DNA from 4 places in the Rossellomorea sp. GAMAL-10_SWC genome. Region 4 is predicted to be linked to each of the others. Evidence: riboswitches for the same ligand, from Rfam matches in the RefSeq annotation. Region 4 holds a riboswitch; each other region holds the start of a gene.
What was found. Region 4 has a riboswitch for S-adenosylmethionine ahead of V5E38_RS00665 (methionine ABC transporter ATP-binding protein). Riboswitches for the same ligand answer to the same signal wherever they lie in the genome.
Positions count from the first base shown of each region.

Region 1 (4,217 bases), 1.2 Mb from region 4:
CAAAAGATAAAATCTGTTTTAAAGAAGAGACGTTGTGTCAAAAGGATTATTGTGAATATGCCAATGGTTATTATGACCGGATAAATGATGCTGTTCTTGATATTCTTTCATCGGAAAAAGCGCTAACTAGGGATAAAATAGAAGAATATGCACGAAAACATACAGTCTGTCCTTTTGAATACTCATTAGATTTATTAAATTCTTCAGATGCTATTATTTGTGATGTAAATTATATTTTCGATCCACGAGTATCGTTAAAAAGATTATTTGATGAGCATAAACGAAGTTCAGTTTTATTAATTGATGAAGCTCATAATCTTGTTGATCGGGCAAGAGAAATGTACTCTGCAAGTCTATTCAAATCTAAATTTTTAGAGTTGAAAAATAGATATAAAAATTTAAAAGATGAACTTTATGCCATAATAAATGAAATAAATAAGCGATTGATTGAATTAAGAAAGAAATGGAAGGACGTTGTATCACCAGTTTCAAAAGAAATTGATGAGGATTTATTGGAACTTCTACATACATTTAATGAAATCGTCGAAATAAAATTACAGGAAATGGACGAGGACGAAAATAAACAACTTTTACTTGATACTTATTTTGAGTCGCTCAACTTCGTCAAAATTGCAGAGTTTTTTGATGAAAATTACGTATGCTACTATGAACTTTATAAAAGTGAAGTTCATTTAAAGTTGTTTTGCCTAGATCCTTCTAAAGTAGTAAATGACGTCATAAAAAAATTTCGCTCAACAATTTATTTTTCAGCTACTTTAACACCAATTCAATATTTTCAAGATATGCTTGGTGATCAAAGCCGCGATTATACAATTTCAATCGATTCTCCTTTTCATAGTGAACAACTGGAAGTAACAATTGACCCACTTTCAACACGATATCAAGATCGTGAAAGAAATTTAGAAAGATTAATTGATTCGGTGTATAAAGAAATTACGAAAAGAAAAGGTAATTATTTAGTTTTTTATCCGTCTTATCAATATTTAATTCAAAGTGTTGATTTATTTAAAGAGAAATACCCTAACATAAAAACAATCGTTCAAGAAAATGGTATGACTGAAATTGAACGAGAAGAGTTCCTTTTACGGTTTGATAGTCATAATGAGGAAACATTAGTTGGCTTTGCTGTATTAGGTGGGATATTCTCTGAAGGGATCGATTTAAAGGGTGATCGATTAAATGGTGTCGTAGTAGTTGGTGTAGGGTTGCCGCAAATTTGTTTAGAAAGAAATATTTTAAAGGAGCATTTTCATTCGGTTGGAAAAAATGGGTATAATTATGCATATGTCTTTCCAGGTATGAATAAAGTAATGCAAGCTGGAGGAAGAGTTATTCGTTCTGAATCAGATGAAGGGACTTTATTACTAATTGATGACCGATATAAGAGCACTCTTTATCAAAGTTTATTACCTGAAGAATGGAAATGAAAAGCCAATAATTAAATAACGAAAAAAAATGATTGATAATTATCAGAGTTTTTAATATACTTATCAATATAATTAAATAATCTTATCAAGAGCGGTGGAGGGACTGGCCCGACGAAACCCGGCAACTCTAGTGAAAACTAGAAAGTGCTAAATCCTGCAGGTGAAAAACCTGGAAGATAAGAGCGATATGTATATTTTGCGGACATAACCACTTCTTATTTTTTAAGAAGTGGTTTTTTATTTGACTAAAATGGGGGATTTATAATGACTAACACAAAAGAGGCTTTAAACACGAATAAAAAATCGATTGAAACAGTAGCTGTACATGGAAGCAAAGGCTATGATCCATTAACTGGTGCGATTAGTTATCCAATTTATCAATCTGCTACATTTAAACATGCAGGACTTCATCAATCGACTGGATATGATTATGCAAGATTACAAAATCCCACTCGAGAAGAAGTCGAAAATACTGTAGCAAAATTAGAAAGTGCAAATTTTGGAGTTGCATTTTCAACTGGAAATGCAGCCGTTACTGCAGTATTAAGCTTATTTAAAAAAGGTGACCACTTAATTGTTTCAGATGATTTATACGGTGGAACATATCGTTTATTCGAAGAAATTTATTCACCATATGGACTTGAGCATAATTTTGTTGATACGACTGAAATTGAAAATATTCTTGATGCACTTAAACCGAATACAAAAGGAATCTTTATTGAAACACCATCAAATCCAATGATGAAAGTAACGGATTTAAAAAGAGTAGTAGAGATTGCAAAAGAAAGAGATATTATCGTGATTGTTGATAATACATTTTTAACACCTTATTTCTTTAGACCAATTGAATTAGGGGCAGATGTTGTTGTTCATAGTGGAACAAAGTATTTAGGTGGCCATAATGATACACTTGCTGGTTTTGTCGTGACTAATTCAGAATATACGAATGAACGAATTCGTTATTATCAAAAATCAACAGGTGCAACTTTAGCTCCATTTGACTCTTGGTTAATCTTAAGAGGAATTAAAACATTACATTTACGTATGGAATACAGTCAAAAAAATGCGATTGTACTTGCAAAATTTTTAGAAAATCATCCAAATGTTACTGAAGTGTATTATGTAGGATTACCAACGCATAAAGGATATTCAATTATTAAAGAACAAGCAACTGGATTTGGTGCAATGATTTCATTTAAAGTGAAAGATTTAAGTTTAGTTGAACAGGTTTTAGGAAGCGTAAAAGTCATCACATTCGCAGAAAGCTTAGGTGGAGTTGAATCCTTAATTACGTATCCACATACGCAAACTCATTCAGAAATGCCAGAAGAATTTAAAAGAAAGCTTGGTCTAGATGACCATACACTTCGATTATCTGTTGGTATTGAACATATTGATGATTTATTAAATGACTTAGAAAATGCATTGGGGTGATGAGCATGCAATTTGGAACGAAATTAATTCATAACGGAAATGAAATAGATCAGGCAACAGGCGCATTAAGTATTCCAATTTATCAAACTTCAACATTTCATCAATTTGATATAGAGAATTTTGGTAAGTACGACTATGCAAGAAGTGGAAACCCAACAAGGGAAGCGTTGGAAAATACAATTGCAATATTAGAAAATGGCGTTCGCGGTTTTGCGTTTTCATCAGGGATGGCTGCAATCTCATCTGTATTGTCTTTGTTCTCAGCTGGAGATCATATTGTCATCTGTGAAGATGTTTATGGAGGAACATTTAGAATAGCGACAAAAGTATTAAATCGTTTCGGAATCGATTTTACTTTCGTGGACGCATCTAATCTACAAGAGATTAAAGCCGGAATAAAGCCAAATACAAAAGGTCTTTATTTAGAAACACCGTCTAACCCTCTTTTGAAAATTACTGATTTAAGTAGTGCAATCAAAATAGCAAAAGAAAATGACATACTTGTCATTGTAGATAATAGTTTTTTATCACCATATTTACAAAGACCATTAGACTTAGGAGCTGATATTGTCGTTCATAGCGCAACAAAATTTATTGCAGGCCATAGCGATGTAATCGGAGGATTAGCGGTCGTAAATTCAGAAGAACTTGCAAATGATTTATACACAATCCAAAATTCATTCGGAGCAATTTTAGGTCCACAAGACTGTTGGCTAACATTAAGAGGATTAAAGACGTTAAAAGTTCGTATGGATGCTTATGAACAAACTGCATCAAAATTAGCAAATTGGCTTTTAGAACAAGAAGAAGTTGAGGACGTATATTACCCAGGACTAAAAGATCATCCCGGTCACGATGTTCATTTTGAGCAAGCTACTGGAGGAGGAGCAGTCCTTTCATTTACACTAAAAACGATTGAACAAACGACAAGTTTCCTACAATCAGTCGAAAACGTTGCAGTTGCAGTTTCATTGGGTGGAGTTGAGACAATTGTTTCATATCCTGTAAAAATGTCTCATGCTGCAATACCGCTCGATGTTCGTGAAAGATTAGGCGTAAAAGATACATTAATAAGAGTGTCCGTTGGTTTAGAAGATATTGAAGACTTGATTGCAAGCTTCCAAAAAGCATTAAATGCAGGAGTAAGAGAAAAACAAGAAGTGCAAGAATAGGGAAAACGATTAATTACAATGGAGAATCAATCCGAGAAATCATTACCTTATCTTAAAAATCCCACAATGGAATTTCTGTGGGATTTATTTATTTTATATTATTTAATTTTGCACTTTTGAAGATGCTTACATAAGATGTAAATTTTAAGTAGTATAAATGATT
Region 1 is NZ_CP144911.1:1,286,677-1,290,893, forward strand. It holds gene V5E38_RS06145 (helicase C-terminal domain-containing protein) at 1-1,448, shown strand, start outside; SAM riboswitch class I at 1,528-1,631, shown strand; gene V5E38_RS06150 (trans-sulfuration enzyme family protein) at 1,713-2,882, shown strand; gene V5E38_RS06155 (trans-sulfuration enzyme family protein) at 2,888-4,054, shown strand.
Region 1: it holds a riboswitch for S-adenosylmethionine, as region 4 does, so the genes downstream of both, V5E38_RS06150 (trans-sulfuration enzyme family protein) here and V5E38_RS00665 (methionine ABC transporter ATP-binding protein) in region 4, are expected to answer to the same signal.

Region 2 (4,217 bases), 200 kb from region 4:
ATTACAACTGGGATACCCACTCTTTTCATATTATTGACTTACAGGTACTACTGCACCTTTATATTTTTTTATGATGAAATCTTGAATTTCTTTAGAGTGTAAAACTTTTACAAGTTCTTTGATTTCTTTTTTATCTTTGTCACCTTTACGAACAGCGATAATGTTTACATATGGAGATTCTTTACCTTCTAAAGCAATAGCATCCTTCATTGGGTTTAATCCAGCATCAATCGCGTAGTTTGTGTTAATTAACACTGCATCGCCTTCATTGTTTTGATAAACTTTTGGAAGCATTCCAGCGTCTACATCAGCTTGGAATTTTAAGTGTTTTGGATTCTCAGCAATGTCTTTAATTTGAGCAGTAGTTGGATCAATTCCAGCTTTAAGTTTAATTAAACCTACTTGTTGTAATAAGCTTAACATACGACCATGGTCAGCTACTGAGCTACTCATGATAATTTTAGCTCCATCTGGCAGCTCATCTAAGCTCTTATATTTTTTAGAGTAAACTCCGATCGGCTCGATGTGGATTCCACCAGCATTTTCAAATTTATAACCATTTTCTTTCATTTGAGCTTCTAAATATGGAATGTGTTGGAAATAGTTTGCATCTAATTCTTTTGAAGCAAGTGCTTTATTTGGTAATACATAATCTTGGAATTTAACAATTTTTAAGTTAATTCCTTCTTTTTTAAGGATTGGTTTAGCTTGTTCTAAAATAACTGCGTGAGGTACATTTGATGCACCAACCACTAATTCTTTATTTTTATCTTCTCCACCTTTATTACATGCTGCTAAAGATAATGCTAAAACACCTGCTCCTAAAATTCCTACGATTTTTTTGAATTTCATTGTTAGTTCCTCCCTTATATGATTAAGCTCGTTTATCTATTTTTGTTGTTACTAAATCACCAATAAATTGAAGAATGAATACGATTAATAAAATAATTACTGTCGCAACAAGCGTTACTTGGTTATTAGAACGTTGGTATCCTTCCATAAATGCTAAGTTACCAAGTCCACCACCACCTACTACACCAGCCATTGCAGTATAACCAACAATTGCGATTGTAGTAACAGTTAAGCCTGAAATAATTGCTGGTAATGCTTCTGGAATTAATACTTTTAGGATGATTGTAAAGGTACTAGCCCCCATTGCTCTTGCAGCTTCGATTACACCTTTATCAATTTCACGTAATCCGATTTCGACCATCCTTGCATAGAATGGTGCAGCACCAATAATTAATGCAGGTAATGCTGCTTTTGCTCCAAGCATAGAGCCAAGTATAAAGATCGTAAATGGAATTAATAAAATAATTAAAATGATAAACGGTATTGAACGAAAAATATTTACAAACGCTGCTAGGATTGTATTAAAAAATTTATTTTCAAGCAACTGGTCTTTACTAGTTAAAAATAAGAATAAACCTATAATTAGTCCAAAAATGAACGTTGCAAGCGCAGCTATTACTGTCATGAATAATGTTTCTTGAGTAGCTAAAAGCATTGCATCCCAATCAACATTCGGAAAAAGTTGTGTCATCTTATGCTACCTCCACTTCAACTTGTTTTGATTCTAAGTAAGCAATTGCTTCTTTGATGTTATTTATGTCTCCAACAAGTTGAATCTTCATTGTCCCATAAGAGCCTTCAGCAGTTTGAACAATTTTTCCTTGTAAAATGTTAATCTCAATATCAAAGTGCTTAACAACCTCAGAAATATGCGGCTGATCTGCTTGACCATTTTTAAAGGTTAGCTTGTAAGTATTATCCTTCCCATCACCTTCAGAAATTACTTTACTGTCTTCATCATTGCCTTTGATTTGTGTTACAAATTTCTTTGTAATTGCTTGTTTTGGACGAGTAAATACATCAACAACATGGCCTTCTTCTACTACATTTCCGTTTTCCATTACAGCTACTCGTTGGCATATCTTTTGTATAACATGCATTTCATGAGTAATTAGGATAATTGTAATACCAAGCTGTTTATTAATATTTGTCAGTAAAGCTAATATTGAATCTGTTGTCTCTGGATCCAATGCAGAAGTCGCTTCATCGCATAAAAGAACATCTGGGTTATTAGCAAGTGCTCTTGCAATTCCGACGCGTTGCTTTTGACCTCCACTAAGTTCAGAAGGATAAGCATTCTCTCTACCTTTAAGACCTACAAGTTTGATTAATTCTTTCGCACGATTAATGCTTTCTTTTTTTGGAACCTTAGCAATTTCAAGTGGGAAAAGTATATTTTCTAATACAGTTCTTGACCACAATAAATTGAAATGCTGAAAAATCATCCCTATTTTCTGTCTTGCTTTTCTTAACTGACTAGATGAACATTTCGAAATCGATTGACCATTTATAATGACTTCACCTGATGTAGGCGCCTCAAGCCCATTTAGCATACGTAATAGCGTACTTTTCCCTGCGCCGCTATATCCGATCATGCCAAAAATTTCACCTGCTTCAATCGTTAACGAAACATTTTGTACTGCGGTAACTGTGCCCTTTTTACCTTTGTATATTTTACTTACATTATTTATTTGAATCATACATTCGTTCTCCTTTCAAAACATTCTAACAACTCATCTTTCAATTTTTTGTAAGAAAGTACTTTTTTAGTCTCGTAATAATAAAAAAACCTTTCAACTCATATGAGCAGAAAGGTTTAACATACAAAAAGTATTCCTTTCTCTCATCTCTCAAAGCACATGCTTTGCAGGAATTAGCACCATTTCAATGACGATCTCATTGACGGTTGCTGGGTTTCACAGGGCACAGTCCCTCCACCTCTCTCGATAAGAGTAATCTTACGATCTATTAAGTTGTTTAACGTAATTTCTTTAACGTAAGTCCAATTCTACAAAGTTAGACACTAATTGTCAACAATTTTCTAAAAGTTTTTTTTCGTTTTCAACACTTGTATATTGAAAAATCGTTTCCATTAGTAGTAATAATCGATAGTTCCCTTCAAAAGAAGCATCTTTCAGTTTTAATAAAAGTCCTAATCTTTGCGAACCTGAATTTAAATATTCCCATCCATCTTTCGAAAAATTAACTCTAAGTTGCGGAATCGAACGATCAATTATCTCTATAAAAGGAGCCTTTTTACTTAACTTTATAAATAATTTTTCATTTAGACAGTTAAATTCTACAATTCTTTCTTCGATGGGCAAAATAATTTGTAAATATTCTTTTTTTATAAATAAGTTTCTAGCTTGTCCTATCCACTCCTTGATTTCCATAATAAACACCTCTTCTTGGATTCTTTAATCTTATTTTCTCATAGATAAGAGGTGTATTCTTTATATTTCGCTCGACATTTACTTTGATAAAAATCTATATTTTAATTTTATTTCTACAGCATTCAACTCATTTCCCGAGAAATATGTCTAATATCAGGAAATATTTTAAGCCAAATAAAAAGAGTGCAACATTCAGTATGCACTCATCGTTTAATATATAAATTATATTTTTTTAACAATTCATGTAAATATGGTACTGACTGGAAAGCGTAGATTTTTTGTTTCATTTCCCCATTTTCAAAAATAAGTAAACAAGGTACACTTTCAACCTTCCAGTTTTGAGCTTCTTCCACTATTTCATTAATATTCACCTTGCTTATAGGTAAATTTGGCAGAATCTCATTTACAATTTCTAGCATTTTAGAAGCTACTTGGCATGTACCACACATTGCGGTATAAATATAAATAACTGTCGTCTCTTTTGATTGAATTCTTTGCATTATTTCATTCTTTGTCCATTGCTGCATGATCTTTAATCCTCTTTAATTTGTACGTAAATAATCTGTAAATACTAAAATATCCGCCCCTAATAATACACTAGCTAAATGTTGACTCGGAGCTGTTGCCACTTCTCGATAACTTCTATCAATGTACAGATGCTCTGCCTGTGGAAATTCTCTTTTTAACAGTCTTCTAAGCTTTTCACCAGCCTCATCTGCATCTACTAACACATAAATTTCTCTTAAATCTAACATTTCAGCAAGCTCATCTAGCTTTGAAGTACCAACTGTACCATTCGTACAGATAATATCTACAGGCTCCTTTATAATCGTCTGTATTTTTCTCTTATCAGTAGTACCTTCGACAATGATAACTTTTCTTTGATCTTCAATATTCACTGGGCATCACCTAATGTATAGGACTCAAAAACTTTTGACTAAAAATCTTTTGTATATAGTATATTCGATTTCC
Region 2 is NZ_CP144911.1:4,932,692-4,936,908, reverse strand. It holds gene metQ (MetQ/NlpA family ABC transporter substrate-binding protein) at 31-852, opposite strand; gene V5E38_RS23805 (methionine ABC transporter permease) at 875-1,543, opposite strand; gene V5E38_RS23800 (methionine ABC transporter ATP-binding protein) at 1,545-2,552, opposite strand; SAM riboswitch class I at 2,693-2,805, opposite strand; gene V5E38_RS23795 (hypothetical protein) at 2,883-3,245, opposite strand; gene V5E38_RS23790 (thioredoxin family protein) at 3,449-3,772, opposite strand; gene V5E38_RS23785 (ribonuclease M5) at 3,788-4,138, opposite strand.
Region 2: it holds a riboswitch for S-adenosylmethionine, as region 4 does, so the genes downstream of both, V5E38_RS23800 (methionine ABC transporter ATP-binding protein) here and V5E38_RS00665 (methionine ABC transporter ATP-binding protein) in region 4, are expected to answer to the same signal.

Region 3 (4,217 bases), 1.3 Mb from region 4:
TGAAGAACGCATTTCGCATTTGTGTGTTGATAAATTAGACGATGCAAAATGGCTTCAGCTGATGGTTTTTTTGATTCATCCCAAACAGATTGGTCAAATTCATTAACGAGTAAAAAATCGTCATAAGTATGTTTAGTTTTATCTTTACCACTAGTTGTAACTAAAAAGTTCAAAGGCTCCTCATTTACTTTAATTGATAAATTTCCGCTAGTTCCTAAAAACCAATCTCGATCAGCAAGTACTTTTTTTACTTCGCGAATTTCATCATAATGTTTGAAAAAGTCCTTCATACTAGCACCTCCTTCTCTAATGAAGCTCGAATATCATAGAAATTTTCAAAAGGAATGAAAGGTAAAGATAATTCTTCACATTTATCTTTTAAGAAATCTCGAGCAAAAATTAAATTAGCTTCTTTTGCAATTTGTAAGTCAGTAATTGAATCACCAATGACAATGATAAAATCATTTGCTTCACTAAATTTTCTTTTAACAGATGGTTTACACATTCCACAATCATTCGTACAGTTTTCATCACAAGAATGATCCCAATGAATTTTTACAGTTTGGCCTGTAAAGTCAGTACGATTACATAAAATATCAGAAGATGGAAGGTAATCAGCTAATATTGGATGAACGAAAAAATCTAATCCGCCACTTACAACTTTTAACTCATATTGTTGTACGCTTACAAATTGTATAAAATCGCTAAAACCATCTCGAATGACAGTACGATTGATTACATAATCGGTCATTTCTTGTTTTTTCGTTGAAGGAATCGTAGCAAACATTTTCTCTACACCTTCTCGAATCGATATATTGCCATTTAATACTTCACTAGTTAATCCACTTACTGAAGGTGGAGCAAATTCTTTAATTAAATTAACGATATTGTCTCCCTCTGTAATTGTTCCATCAAAATCACAAAAAATCTTTATTGCCATTGTTGTTACCCCCAAAGTTGTAATGCTTTTTGTAGTGATGTATTTGGAAGTGCGTAGTCTTTTAGGTCAACTCCAGATAATGTTGCTGAAATTGCTTCTCTAAATGCATTACCTCCACCAATTGGTCCATCCGGATGACCATGAACACCTCCGCCAGCGTTGATGACTTGCTCAATTCCAAAATCTTGAATTAATTGAGGCACAAGTGCTGGGTGAATTCCTGCAGAAGGTACCGGGAATGTCTCTTTTAATCCATTTGATACTGTTAAATTTTCAGCAATTTTTAAAGCTGTCTCTTTTTCTAATGCAACTGATCCATATGGTGAAGGGAAAAGACTAAAATCTGCACCAGCAATTCGTAAAAGTTTACCAAGTAATAATCCTGCGTCAATACCATAAATTGGAGAGGAACTAAACGCACCCGATACAGCAGGATGAGCCATAATTGGAATATTAATTGATGGATCTTCTGCCAAACCTTGCAGTACATCAATTCCATACGAGAACACATTTAATAAAAATACATCAGCACCAGCTTCGGCAGCACGTAATGCTTTTTCTTTTAATTCATATGTACGGCCAGTTAAATTCACCGCGTATAATGTTTTGTGTCCTGTTTTTTCATAAACTTGGTTCAAAATATTTTTTCCGTGAGTGACGCGATCCGTAATAGATGTAATTGTGTCAAAAAGGATCTCGTCATCTTTTATTAAATCTACGCCACCTAAAGCTTGCTTTTTTAATTCCTCTGAAATGTATTGAATATCTCTGCCGATAATTGATTTAAAAATGCTCATTAATAAAGGTCGATCATATACATCCAATTTCTCTCGAATACCTTTAATACCAAATTTTGGACCCGGAAAAAGAGCTAAAATGTCATCCGTAAAATTTAAATCAATTAGTTTAATTTCACCATCAAGGGATAGCTTACCGAAAACGGTTGTTAAAATTGCTGGTAGATCAGCTGAAAAATTTAAGCTAGGATAATAGATTTCAATAATCCCTTTTGTCGGTTTATAGCCTAGAAAGTTAACGACATTTTCTTCGCATTCTATTTCACGTACTGAAAGAACTTTGCCTTTATGCTTTTGTAATTGAATTTGATCATTTTGAGGTAAATTCGTCCATGAACCAACCGTTAAACCTAGCGCGATTGACTCTGCCTTTTTTTCTAAATGATGATTTTTATCATAAACTTGGTAAGTTGCTATTACTCCACTCATTTCAAAACCTCCAAAAAGTTTTAGTCAAACAAAAAACCTCTCCACTAAGGAGAGGTTTACCTACACCTTATCTGCCAGCAAATGCTGCGAGAATTAGCACCGTACTAGTTAACTAGCCGGTTGCCGGGTTTCATCGGGCTCGGTCCCTCCACCTACTCTGAATAAAGTAATATTTAATTTTGAATTCTTAATCTAATCGAATTATTTCATGAACAATCACAATTGTCAAACATTAAATTTTGAAAATATTTCAATCTCTTTTAATCTAGCAACTGCTTCCTTCAATCGATCAATATCTGATAGTAGGCCGACTCTTACATACCCTTCTCCATATTCTCCAAATCCATTTCCGGGAGCGACTGCAATATGAGCCTTTTCAAGTAAAAGATCAGCAAATTCCTGTGATGTAAAACCTGATGGGATTTTTAACCATGCAAAAAACGAACCTGCAGGTGCAGTTACTTCCCATCCAATTTCGTGACAGCCACTAATAAATACATTTCTACGCTCTTCATAAAGTGCTAATAGTTGTTTTACACTTTCTTGAGATTCAGTTAGCGCAGCAGCTGCAGCTTTTTGAACAGCAGGGAAGATGCTAACATAAAGATGATCCTGTAATAGATTAATTGCTGAAATAACCTCTTTATTTCCAACTGCAAAACCAATTCTCCAACCAGCCATATTATAAGTTTTAGAAAGGGTATAAATTTCAATCCCGCATTCCTTTGCTCCTGGAGTTTGAAGATAACTTAAAGGTTTTTTGCCGTCAAAACCAAATGCGCCGTAAGCAAAATCATGACAAACGGTAATCTGATTATTTTTTGCAAGCGCAACTGTTTCTTTAAAAAATTCTTCAGTTGCTATAGCACCTGTGGGATTATTTGGATAATTGATAAATAATATTTTACTAGCACCCAAAACATCTTGAGGAATTAATTTATAATCTGGTAAAAATTGATTTTCTTCAAGTAATGGAAGCATGTATGGAACTGTTTTTGAAAGAGATATACCAGACAAATAGTCTGGATAGCCTGGGTCTGGAACTAAAATTGTATCTCCTTCGTCACATAAACAAAGTGGTAGCTCTACTAATCCAGCTTTTCCACCGAATAATATGGCTACTTCTTCCTCTGGGTCTAAATCAACATCATACTCTCGTTTATAAAATTCTACAACAGCATTTTTTAAAGAGCTCATTCCTCTAAACGGAGAATAACGATGAGTTAAAGGGTTTTCAACAGACTTTTGTAGTGCTTTTATAATATGGTCGGGTGTAGGTCGATCGGGATTTCCTTGTCCAAGATTAATGACATCATGACCATTATTAATTGACTGATTCACTTTTTGGACTAGTGAAGCAAAAAATTGTTTTGGTAAATTGTTTAATAGTTTACTATGATTCAAGTTAATCACTCCAAAAATATAATAAAATTAATTTGAATAGATCGTTTCTTAATCGAATGATTTTCATGAACGACTGTTGCAATAACTTTCACCATCATATATGCTCGATTTAAAAATGTCTATAAAATTTAGAATAGGGTGAATAAATTGTGATTAAAATTGCGTGTATTCAATCTGACGTTATTTTAGGTGAATCAAAGACTAATTTAGAGAAAATGAAAACTCAAATAAACGAAGCTGTTAAAGAAAATATTCGTGTAATTGTACTACCTGAGCTATGGACAACAGGCTATTGTCTGGAAGAAATTGGTTTGCACACAGGTGAACAAGAAGTGATTATTTCTGAACTTCAGTCCATCGCAAAATCAAATAATGTAATATTGATTGCTGGTTCGTTCCCAATTGCAAGAGAAAATGGTGTTACGAATACATTAATTGTTATTAGCAGTACTGGTGAATTAGTAAAAACTTATGATAAAGTTCATTTGTTCCAGTTAATGAACGAGCATCACTATCTTCAATCAGGGGAAACAGATGGACTTTTTGAAATCGATGGATTAACAGCTGCAGGATTTGTTTGCTATGATTTGCGTTTTCCTGAATGGATTGGAGCACATTCTCAAAAGGGTGCAAAAGTTTTATTTTTT
Region 3 is NZ_CP144911.1:1,383,085-1,387,301, forward strand. It holds gene V5E38_RS06655 (class II aldolase/adducin head domain-containing protein) at 1-290, opposite strand, end outside; gene V5E38_RS06660 (HAD family hydrolase) at 287-940, opposite strand; gene V5E38_RS06665 (2,3-diketo-5-methylthiopentyl-1-phosphate enolase) at 946-2,166, opposite strand; SAM riboswitch class I at 2,231-2,334, opposite strand; gene V5E38_RS06670 (pyridoxal phosphate-dependent aminotransferase) at 2,392-3,579, opposite strand; gene V5E38_RS06675 (carbon-nitrogen family hydrolase) at 3,723-4,217, shown strand, end outside.
Region 3: it holds a riboswitch for S-adenosylmethionine, as region 4 does, so the genes downstream of both, V5E38_RS06665 (2,3-diketo-5-methylthiopentyl-1-phosphate enolase) here and V5E38_RS00665 (methionine ABC transporter ATP-binding protein) in region 4, are expected to answer to the same signal.

Region 4 (4,217 bases):
AGTTCATAGTCATCACCGTTAATACCAATCTTAACTGTTCTCTCTTTTCCATTACCTGATGATGCGTTAGAACCACATGCTGATAATACCGAAACTGTTAATAATAATGCTGCAAAAATAGTAAAAAACTTTTTCATCCTCTTTTCCTCCTTACGTATCTTGACCACGTATTTCCTAAACTTTGTATGAGTTGAACAATAACTACTAGTAATACAACTGTAATGACAATAACCAATGTTTCAAAGCGTTGATAACCATATGTAATAGCTAAGTCCCCTAATCCACCAGCACCAACAGCACCTGCTGCCGCAGTCGATCCAATCAATCCAATCGTTGCTGTTGTAAATGAAAGAATCAACGATGGAATCGCTTCAGGCAAAATAAACTTCACGATGATCTGAAACTTTGTTGCTCCCATTGAGTAAGCTGTTTCCAGTACTCCCTTATCTACTTCTAACATGGAGTTCTCAATCAATCTTGCCAAATATGGCCCTACAAAGATTGAAAGTGGAACAATTGCTGCAACTACTCCAATGGACGTTCCCGTCAATAATCTAGTAAATGGAATAATGGCAACTAGCAAAATAATAAATGGTACAGATCGAACAATATTAATAATGGTATTTAACAACGTAAATAAAGGTTTGTTTTCCATTATATGACCTGGCCTTGTTACAACTAGGATAATACCTAAAGGTAATCCTATGATTGTGCCAAAAATAAATGATCCTAGCACAGTTAGAAATGTATCTTGAGTTGCCTGCAAAAACTGCGGCCAAAAGAATTCCCAATTAAGCTCCATTTAACTCAACCTCCCTCACATCTATCCCCTTTTCCGAAATAAATTTAATAGCTTTTGCGCTTTCCTCTTTTGTTCCTTCTAGTGCCACGAGCAAATTCCCATAAGGTCTTTCTTGTAACTCTGTAATCGATCCATAAAGAATATTTAAATTTATATCGAATTTTTTAAGAACCTCTGATAATAATGGGTTGCCTGCCTTGTCACCTAGGAAGACTAATTGATAATATTTTCCCTTTGATAATGATTTCGATAACTTAGGCGGCACCTCATTTTGTAATACAGTGTTAACAAAATTCTTTGTAATACTTTTTTGTGGATTCGTAAAAACGTCATAAACATTACCTTCCTCGACAATTTCACCATCATCAATGACCGCCACTTTATCACAAAGATCACGAATTACACTCATTTCATGGGTAATAAGGAAAATTGTAAGATTATAGGAATTATTTACCTTCCTTAAAAGCTCTAATACATTCTTTGTTGTTTCAGGGTCTAATGCAGATGTAGCTTCATCACATAGCAAAAGATCTGGATCTGTTACGAGTGCCCTTGCTATTCCCACTCTTTGCTTTTGTCCTCCCGATAAGTGCCCCGGAAATACATCTTGCTTCCCTGTAAGTCCAACAAATTCAATTAACTCCATTACCTTTTCCTGAACATCCCGTTTCTTTTTTCCTTCAAGATATAGCGGCATTGCTATATTATCAAATACCGTTTTAGCAGAAAGTAGATTAAAGTGTTGGAATACGACACCAATTTTTCTACGTGTCTTACGTAACTCTTCATCTTTTAATGTCATTAGGTCCAATCCATCAATGAGAACTGATCCTTCTGTTGGCTCTTCAAGTCTATTTAAACAACGAATCAATGTACTTTTTCCTGCTCCGGAAAAACCAATGATTCCAAAGATCTCCCCTTTCTCTATTTTCATATTAATATTATTTAAAGCTTTAATTGGTGGCCTTCCAGGATAAACCTTGGAGACATTTTTTATCTCAATCAAATTACTTCCCCCATTGCAAGTTATTCCAACTTTTATAACTTAGTAAACATATTTGAAAACTAGGATTTATATCTATATTTCCCCCTTTTTCTCCTAAGGCACTACATCAAAAAACCCCTCTTCTTATCCGATAAAACAGATAAGAAGAGGGGTTAAAATATATAAGCCACTTTACTTCTTATCTTTCAAATCGATTAAACGATTTGCAGGAATTAGCACGGTATTTGTTACGAAATAACAAACCCGTTGCCGAGGTATCGTAGGGCCAGTCCCTCCACCTCTCTGGATAAGTAATAGAATTTATTAAGTTTTTGAATTATTGAGTTTATGTTATCCCTCTTTTTAGAATCCGTCAAGAATTTTTTTTGAATTTTTTTTGCGCGCACAGTTTGCCACATGACTTAGGTCCTTGAAATTCAAATCAAGAAACCTGTTTATTATATCGTTTAAAATAGGTCTAAATACTTAATTTTCGGGATTCTTATTAGTATCTCATTTAAGATAAGGCCAAAAAAGCAGACAAGGCTTCTTCGATAAAGAGAACCTGTCTGCTTTTTTGAATTATGCCTACCATAATGCAGGCTTTACTACCATAAACCATAGCATAACCATCAAAAGAACGATGTAAATCCAGATAGATCGACGAAGCTTTTGAATCAGCATTCTCTGGTCATGCGTTGGTTCACTAAATTTCCGTATGGTCGGTGAAAAGGCTCTAGCTAGGAAAAATAATGAACTCACCAAAAGAAGAATAGTCATCACAATCCAAGATGTCTTCCACGACCAATGACCTACTAGTACCAACAAGACCCCTGATCCAACCAGTACATGCCCAGCATGCTTTGCCAATCTGACAGCGAACCGGAATACATCCAAATAGCTCTGTTGTATCGCAGACTTCGAGGTATGCAGCTTTTTGAGTATCGGAATCAGTATAAAAAAAGGGCCAATCGATAAGATTACACTAGCAATATGTATATAAAGAAGCAATCTATACAGCATATAAATTATTCTTGAATGAGACGGAACTCATGAACCCATACCCTCATTTTTGGCAGCCAAGGCATTCCAGGATGGATTGACAGGATCGATTGCTTATACTCTTCTACAGTTGAATAGCCTTCCTGCTTAGCATCCTCATCTGTCAATTCACCAAGAGATTGAGAATAAACTTTTTCAACAACATACTGATTATTTTGAAGGGTCATCACTTCCCCAACATCTGCATATCTACCATTTCGGCGAGTAGCAGTTTTTTGTCCTGCCAATACCTTTTCAACATCCTCTTGAAGCGTAACAAGGCGTTCAATTGTACATGTTTTTGGCGGTAAAGCGTTCGTTTCATTTTGATTTGTCATCTAATTCATTCTCCATTTCAATTTAAATTTATAGTAAAGGCTATTAAAAAAAACGACTAGTTCCATTTTAATTAAATTAGTACTTAATTAGCAAATTTTATTTAAGAATATTGAAATAAGAAGCAACAAAAAGTGCCTTACACGTAGTACCATAATAAAGGCTAATAGAAAAACAGAAAAACTCCCAAAATAGTTTTTCTGTTTTTTACAGTTAATCCTTATTCAACTAACCCATGATTTTATAATCGTAATCCAAATCTTCAAAGCGGTAAATCCAATTAAAACTGCTAGAATCCCTCTTAAAACCTGCGTTTTTGTTTGTTTACCTATTTTTGCACCTAATGGTGAGGCAATTAAACTTGCAATTACAACAATAATTGTCGGCAAAATTTCAACTTGGCCAGTAGAGATTTTCCCGATCGTTACGCCTATTGAAGAGATAAATGTAATGGCTAATGACGATGCAATAGTCACACGAGTTGGTATTTTTAAGATCGTTAACATGATTGGTACTAACAGAAATGCTCCTCCTGCACCAACAATACCTGCACTTGTTCCAACGATAAATGCCAAACCTGCAGCAAGCCATACATTAATTGAAATTTGACCATCTGCTGACATCTCTACGTTTTTTCTAGGAATAAACATTAAAACGACCGCTATCATTGCTAAAATTCCATAAACAAGATTAATTCCATGTTCTGAAAGTAGATTTGAACCGAATCCACCAAGAAAACTTCCTATTAGTACACTTATTCCCATACTTACTATTACTTTTTTGTTTAAATAACCGCTTTTCCGATAGCTTAATACCCCACCTAAAGTTGCAAATACTACTTGGACGGCACTTATACCTGATACTTGATGTGGCGTGAAAGCAACAAATCCTAATAATGGAGGAATAAATAGGAGCATTGGATAATTTATAATCGCTCCACCAATTCCTACCATTCCTGAAATAAAGGACCCAAAAAAACCAACTAAGAAAAGTACTAAAATTAAGGTCCACTCCATTTTAAGTCCCCCTATAATAGAAAAGGAGATGTGACTA
Region 4 is NZ_CP144911.1:132,166-136,382, reverse strand. It holds gene V5E38_RS00675 (MetQ/NlpA family ABC transporter substrate-binding protein) at 1-137, opposite strand, end outside; gene V5E38_RS00670 (methionine ABC transporter permease) at 134-802, opposite strand; gene V5E38_RS00665 (methionine ABC transporter ATP-binding protein) at 792-1,808, opposite strand; SAM riboswitch class I at 1,984-2,101, opposite strand; gene V5E38_RS00660 (hypothetical protein) at 2,376-2,810, opposite strand; gene V5E38_RS00655 (ASCH domain-containing protein) at 2,816-3,166, opposite strand; gene V5E38_RS00650 (sulfite exporter TauE/SafE family protein) at 3,389-4,180, opposite strand.